DNA from 2 places in the Pseudoduganella sp. GW821-FHT12E03 genome. Region 1 is predicted to be linked to the other one. Evidence: predicted binding sites of a transcription regulator. Region 1 holds the regulator's gene; the other holds the start of a gene.

The links. The regulator FliA, encoded in region 1, starts transcription of late flagellar genes. The targets are predictions, from matches to a motif close to CTAAAGTTTNNNNNNNNNNNGCCGNTA.
Region 2: the regulator FliA is predicted to act here: its motif matches at 2,236-2,262, upstream of AC1RRC_RS09025 (flagellar protein FliT).

Annotation. Positions count from the first base shown of each region.
Region 1 covers NZ_JBXAQJ010000016.1:37,651-41,057, forward strand. The annotation lists gene flhF (flagellar biosynthesis GTPase FlhF) at 1-1,003, shown strand, start outside; gene AC1RRC_RS30095 (MinD/ParA family ATP-binding protein) at 1,039-1,860, shown strand; gene AC1RRC_RS30100 (RNA polymerase sigma factor FliA) at 1,879-2,610, shown strand; gene AC1RRC_RS30105 (flagellar motor protein) at 2,592-3,338, shown strand; gene motD (flagellar motor protein MotD) at 3,340-3,407, shown strand, end outside.
Region 2 covers NZ_JBXAQJ010000003.1:269,742-273,148, forward strand. The annotation lists gene AC1RRC_RS09015 (M13 family metallopeptidase) at 1-1,059, opposite strand, end outside; gene AC1RRC_RS09020 (HDOD domain-containing protein) at 1,291-2,118, shown strand; gene AC1RRC_RS09025 (flagellar protein FliT) at 2,306-2,587, shown strand; gene AC1RRC_RS09030 (hypothetical protein) at 2,875-3,030, opposite strand; gene AC1RRC_RS09035 (hypothetical protein) at 3,074-3,407, shown strand, end outside.

The DNA of each region.
Region 1 (3,407 bases):
CGCCATGGTGGCCGACGCCGTGGCCGGCGCCAAAGCCAACGCGGCAGCGGAAATGAGCGTGATGATGAATGAGCTGCGCGCCATGCGCGGCATGATGGAAACACAACTGGCGGAAATCTCCTGGGGCTCGACCCAGCAGCGCGAACCGCAAAAAGCCGCCGTGCTGCGTGAAATGCTGGCGGCCGGCTTTTCTCCGAGCCTGGCGCGCTACCTGATTGAAAAACTGCCGGCCGGCCGCGACGCCGCCGACAGCCTGCGCTGGATTAAGACCGTCCTGACCCGCAACCTGTCCGCCATCACCAATGAAGACCAGCTGATCGAGCAGGGCGGCGTGTTTGCGCTGGTTGGCCCGACCGGCGTTGGCAAAACCACCAGCACCGCCAAGCTGGCGGCCCGCTGCGTGATGCGCCATGGCCCGGAAAAGCTGGCGCTGATCACCACCGACGCCTATCGTATCGGCGCGCACGAACAGTTGCGCATCTACGGCAAGATCCTCGGCGTGATGGTGCACTCGGTCAAAGATGAAGCCGACCTGCGCATCGCACTGAAAGAATTACGCAACAAGCACACCGTGCTGATCGATACGGTCGGCATGAGCCAGCGCGACCACATGGTGGCGGAACAGATCGGCATGCTGCAAGGCTCCGATGTGCCCGTGAAACGCCTGCTGTGCCTGAACGCGACATCGACCCAGGAAACCCTGAACGAAGTGGTGCGCGCCTACCAGGGCAGCGGCCTGGCCGGCTGCATCATGACCAAGCTCGATGAAGCGGCATCGATCGGCAATGTGCTGGACGTGGTGATCCGCCAGAAACTCAACATGTTTTATGTGTCGAATGGCCAGCGCGTGCCGGAAGACTTGCACCTGGCCGATCCGGCCCAGCTGGTCGAGCGCGCCTTCCGCCTGAAACAGGGCGCCGGCGCCAGCCAGTTCCAAGACAGTGATTTGCCGCTGCTGATGGCGGCCGGCGCCGCCGGCATGCGCGAGGTGCACCTTGGCTAACGCGGGATTGAACCGATTGCAGCGGGAGGTGGCCCATGACCAGCTTTAATTTTGACCAGGCGGAGGGCCTGCGCCGCATGCTGGCGGGGCCGCAGCCCCGCATCGTGACGTTCCTGTCGGCCACGCCGCAGGATGACAAAGGTTCCATGCTGGTCAACCTGGGCGCCTCGCTGGCGCGCGCCGGCAATGACGTGCTGCTGGTCGATGCCTGCGCCAGCGCGCATGGCGTCGGTTCGCGCCTGGGCGTGGACAATGGCGCCAGCCTGCTGGACGTGGCGCGCCAGCAATGCGGCTTGAACCAGGTGATTTACCAGGTGCCGCAAGGCTTCGGTGTGGTATCGATGACACGCGGCGTGCGCAGCACCGGGCCGGATGAAACACGCCGCCTGGCCAAGGCGTTTGACGTGCTGGCCAAGCAGACCGGCATGGTCATTGTCGATGGGGAATTCGACGGTACGGCCTTTCCCGTGCCGGTGATGGCCAGTTCCGAGATCGTGGTGCAAGTGTCGAACAGCGCCACCTCGATCACCAATGCTTATGCGATGATCAAGCGCCTGAACATGGAATTGGGCCGCCGGCCATTCGGTATCCTGGTCACCGGCGCATCAGAGGCCGAAGCCCGGGTGGTTTACGATAATATGGCGCAAGCGGCGAGTCGCTACCTGGCGGTCAACCTGGTGTCGATGGGATCAGTGCCGGCTGACGAATATTTACAGCGCGCCGCACGCCTTGGGCGCGCGGTGGTTGACGCATTTCCGCTGGCAGGGGCATCGGTTGCGTTCCGTGAACTGGCCGGGCGTTTGGCGCTGGCCGGGGCGCACAACTTCCGTACGGGGAGCAGCAGCCATTCAGCGTAATAACAATTAAAAGAGTTTATGTACACGGTCAAAGGGAAAGCGGACAAAAATACGCTGCTGACGGAACACATGCCGTTGGTTAAGCGTCTCGCCCATCATATGAAGGCGAAACTGCCGCCCAGCGTGGAAGTGGACGATCTCGTGCAGGCCGGAATGATTGGCTTGCTCGATGCGATCAACCGCTATGAAGAAACCCACGGCGCCCAGTTTGAGACCTATGCGGTGATGCGCATACGCGGCGCCATGCTCGACGAGCTGCGCAACAGCGACTGGCTGCCGCGCTCGATGCGGCAAGACATGCGCAAAATTGAAAATGCCATGGCGGTGCTGCAGCAGCGGCTGGGCCGGCCGCCGAGCGAATCGGAAGTCGCGAAATCGCTGAAGCTGTCGCTGGCGGATTACCAGGAAATGCTGGGCGAAGGCGGCGGCCACCAACTGGTCTATTACGAAGATTTCCGCGATGACGACGGCAACGACAGTTTCCTCGACCGCTATTGCTCGGACGACGACGCCGATCCATTGCGCGCGCTGCTCGATACCGACTTCCGCCAGGCGGTCATCGATGCCATCGACGGTTTGCCGCCACGGGAAAAAATGCTGATGGGCCTGTATTACGAAGAAGAGTTGAACTTGAAGGAAATCGGCGCCGTCATGGGCGTTTCTGAATCACGCGTATCGCAGTTGCATACGCAAGCGGTGGCGCGCCTGCGCGCATCGCTCCGGGAGCAGGCATGGACTGGGCCAGCGTAGCGGGCATTATTCTCGGGGTGGCCGGTGTACTGATCGGCCAGGGCATGGAAGGCGGCAAGCTCAGTTCACTGTTGCAGCCGGCCGCTTTTGCCATTGTCGTGGTCGGCACCCTGGGTGCCGTCCTGCTGCAAACCCGCGCCACTACTTTTTCCCGCGGCATGGTCATGCTGCGCTGGATCATCAAGCCGCCGGCCGACAGCCGCGCCTCGCTGGCGCGCGAGATCGCCGCCTGGAACAATTCCGCCAAGCGCGACGGCCATTTGTCGCTGGAACGCTACATGCTGTCTTCCAAGGACAAGTTCAATGCGAAGGGCCTGCGCCTGATCGTCGACGGCATCAATCCGGACAAGCTGCGCCAGTTGCTGGACACGGAAATCACGGCCTTTGAAACCTCCGAACGCCAGGCGGTGCGGATCTGGGAATCCGCCGCCGGCTATTCGCCGACCATCGGTATCCTGGGCGCCGTGCTGGGCCTGATCCAGGTGATGGAAAACCTGTCCGATCCGTCCCGCCTGGGGCCGGGGATTGCGATTGCGTTCGTGTCCACGATTTATGGCGTGGGGCTGGCCAACCTGTTCTTTTATCCGATCGCCAACAAGCTGAAAAACATCATCACGCAGCAAGTGCACCAGCAGGAAATCGCGGCCGCCGTGTTTTACGACATTGCCACCGGCGACCACAGCCGCGTGATCGACGAACGCATCGCCACCTTGCTGCGCGACCACTGATATGCAGCGCCGCGCCCGCCGTAAATTTGATGACGAACCGGAAAACCACGAGCGCTGGCTGATTTCCTA
Region 2 (3,407 bases), on a different contig from region 1:
TGTGCCGGACAGGGTGCGGCCATAGAAATCAAAGTACTGTTCAACAAAGGCTTGCGGCAGGTTGTTGGCGCGGTGGTTGATGGTGTGGAAGGCCAGGAAATCCTTCCAGGCATCGAGCGAACAATCCTGCAACTGCTTGGCGGCGCCCGTGATGGCGCTCGGGTGCCACAACATGAATTGCCGTTGCCCTTTCAGGCCGGCGCTGGCGAAGAACAGGTGCCAGTCCATGCCCGGCGCCTTCTTGCTGAAATCGTGCAGTGACCAGGTGTGGTTGGATTTGGCCATGTCGGCCGAATCTTCGCGCGTTGCGTGCGACAGCGCCAGTTTGCGTTCCAGGTCGAACACGCGCGCGGCGCGGGTTTCCGGGTCGCTGAAACCGGCCAGCTTGAGCATGGCGGCGATGTGCGCCTGATAGGCCGTGCGCAGGCGGTGCATGCGCTCGCTGTCATCCAGGTAATAAGCGCGGTCCGGCATGCCCAGGCCGCCCTGCAGCAAATACGGCACATTGCGATTAGGATCATTCAAGCCTTGCGACACCCACAGGCCGAACAGGTTTTCAGTCTGGAAGTTGGTGGCGTTCAACGGATCGACGTCGGCGCGGATCGATTCCCCCAGCGCACGGGTTAATTCCTTCTTGTCGCGGAGCGCGCGGATCTTGTCGAGCGCCGGTGTCAGCGGCGACAGGCCGCGCGCTTCGATCGCGGTGTCGTTCATGAAGGCGCGGTAATAGTCGCCGACTTTCTTTGCTTCCGCATCCGGCGAACCCGCCGCCGCTTCCACCAGCTTGATAATGCGCTGGTTGGTTTCCTCGCCCAGTTGCGACATGCCGCCCCACGAACTGCGGTCGTCCGGGATTTTCGTACTGTTCAGCCAGTCCGCGTTGGCATAGCCAAAGAAATCATCGCCGGGCAGAACCATGGCTGCGGTGCCGGCTGCGGTGGCGGCCTCGACCGGCGCGGCAGGTGGGGCAACGGTATCCGCGGCGGTGGCATAAGCGGCAACAAACTGGAGTGCACCGCACAGCGCGAGGCTGATGGCGGTCTTGGTGGGTGAGTGCATGGGAAGGGTTCCTCTTATCGTGTTTTTTTGTAATTTCAGGGCGTGGTACGCCAGGCTGCACTGTATTGCGTCCGCCATTTTGATGCCTGCACAATGCGACAAACTGCAAAATTTCAGGACAGGCTGCAGGAATCGGCGCCTACGGTGCAGTACTGCAACAAAAAGCCCCAACAGAGGAAAAATTCACTATATAGTTCATCTACAGCAACGCATTCCAACAGGAGACCCTTTATGAAACTTGAAGCACTTTTCCAGAATCCCACCGCGTTGCCCACTGCACCGAAAGTCGTCGAGGAATTGATTTCCAGTTTTGACAAGGCCAGCGTCTCCACGGAAGAAGTTGCTAAAAAACTGTCGGCCGATCCGGTGCTGAGCGCCAAGCTGCTGCGCCTGGCCAACTCCGCGTATTACCACGTGTCGCGCTCGATCGGCACGGTGGAAGACGCGGTGCTGATGCTGGGCTTCGTGACGGTGCGTACGCTGGTCATCAGCTCCGGCCTGGTTAGCGGTTTCAAATCCGTTCCCGGCCTCGACTTGAAACAGTTCTGGCGCTACAGCCTGTACACGGCGTGCTCCGCCAAGTGGATTGCCAAGAAAACCAAGGAAAACACCGACCTCGCCTTCACCATCGGCATGATGCACGGCATCGGCCAACTGGTGGTGCACGCCGCCATGCCGGAGCAGGCCATGCAGCTCGATAAAGTGGCCGGTCCGCTGGATTCGCGCCGCCTGGACACCGAACAGCAATCGTTCGGCTTCACCTATGCCGACGTCGGCGCCGAACTGGCCCGCCGCTGGAAATTCCCAGAGGTGTTTGCGGAAACCATCGCGACGTTCCCGGACCCGCTGAACGATGAAAACGCCACCCACCTGTCCGGCGTGATCCACCTGGCATCGTGGCGCGCCCGTGTGGAAGAAAACGGCTTGTCGCAGGAAGAAATCGAAGCCTGCTACCCGGTCGACCTGGCCGCCGAACTGGGCCTGGCGCCCAACGCGCTGCTGGACGACATGCCGCCACCAAGCGAGCTGAGCGCGGGCCTGGAAGAACTGGTTAAATAAACAACATTAAATCAACCGAAGCGCGGCCCGTGCCGCGCTTTTTTACGTCAGGAATGTTGTCGTTTTGATTAGCCAAAAACTTTTTTCAAAATATTTTTAGTTTTTTTCAAAAAAACCCTAAAGTTCCCCGCAGGCATGACGTTAATCCAGACAAGCAGTAATCCATTTCCACTTTCCGGGATACGCCATGACCTCGAACGAAGTCCTCTCCATGTATGAAAATGTTGCCGGTTTGACTGGCAAAATGGTGATGGCTGCGCGCGCCAGCGACTGGGAAAGCCTGGGCCGCCTGGAAAACCAGACCGCCGCGACGGTCGCCACCGTGACGACCGGCGCCACCGTGCCAGCGCAACAAGGCGACGCCCGCGCCCGCAAGATCGCCCTGCTGAAACAGATTCTCGCCAACGACCGCGCTATTCGCGACGTGACGGAACCTTGGATGGAGCAGGTGCCGGGGGTTCGGCAATAAGCCCCTCCCCTCCTTCTGATTTTCCTGAGAAAGCGCCTTTGAGGCGCTTTTTTGTTGTCTAAGGTATCGTGGGCTGAGGTGGGGTTGGGTTTGGGATTTGGGCGTGATAAAGTGGGATGACTATTTGGCAATCAAAAGAAGATGCTGGTGTTCCGGGCTGAATCTCGTGACTTTGTCGGGAGAGGGGGCGGCGGATCGGGGGGGGTACTTCACGATGGGCCCAGCCTTGATCCTGTTAATGAATCACGCCTCGACCACTTCGCTCCGCTCTTGGGCCGCTGGCTGTTTCACCAGCGCGGCGCATGCTGGCGTTTGGGCCGCTGGCGGTGCGGCGCCTTGCGGCAAGCGCCAACTGGTCCGGTATGCTGGCGTTCGTGTGGGCGCTTGCGCGGGCAAGCTGGCGGCTGGTCCTTCGCGGCCAGTTCGTGCGCTGTGCCCATCATTTCATTCCAGCGGATCGCCTACGGCGCCCGCTGAATTCCAACGTTGGGCCTGTTGATGGAGCAGTCAAAATTGCCGCCGAAAGATGAGTTGCCGCGATGGTTTCAAATCCCACTGGGACTGCTACTGTGTGTGTTCGCGATTCCATGCCTCTTGGGTTCACTCGCGCTTGCATTCAGTCCAAATGAGAAAGCTCCGATCTTGGCTCCGTTGTTCGGAATACTCATGGTTTTGGCATGTTTCTGGTTGTTTGTAATCGCCACTCGGCTCATCAGCGGGAAGAAAAAGCATGGTGGACTCATGGGGCCACGCGCATTGCGGCTCTCGGCCTGGATATTTGCAGTGATTCCCGTAAGTTCGATTTTGACAGGATCGTTTT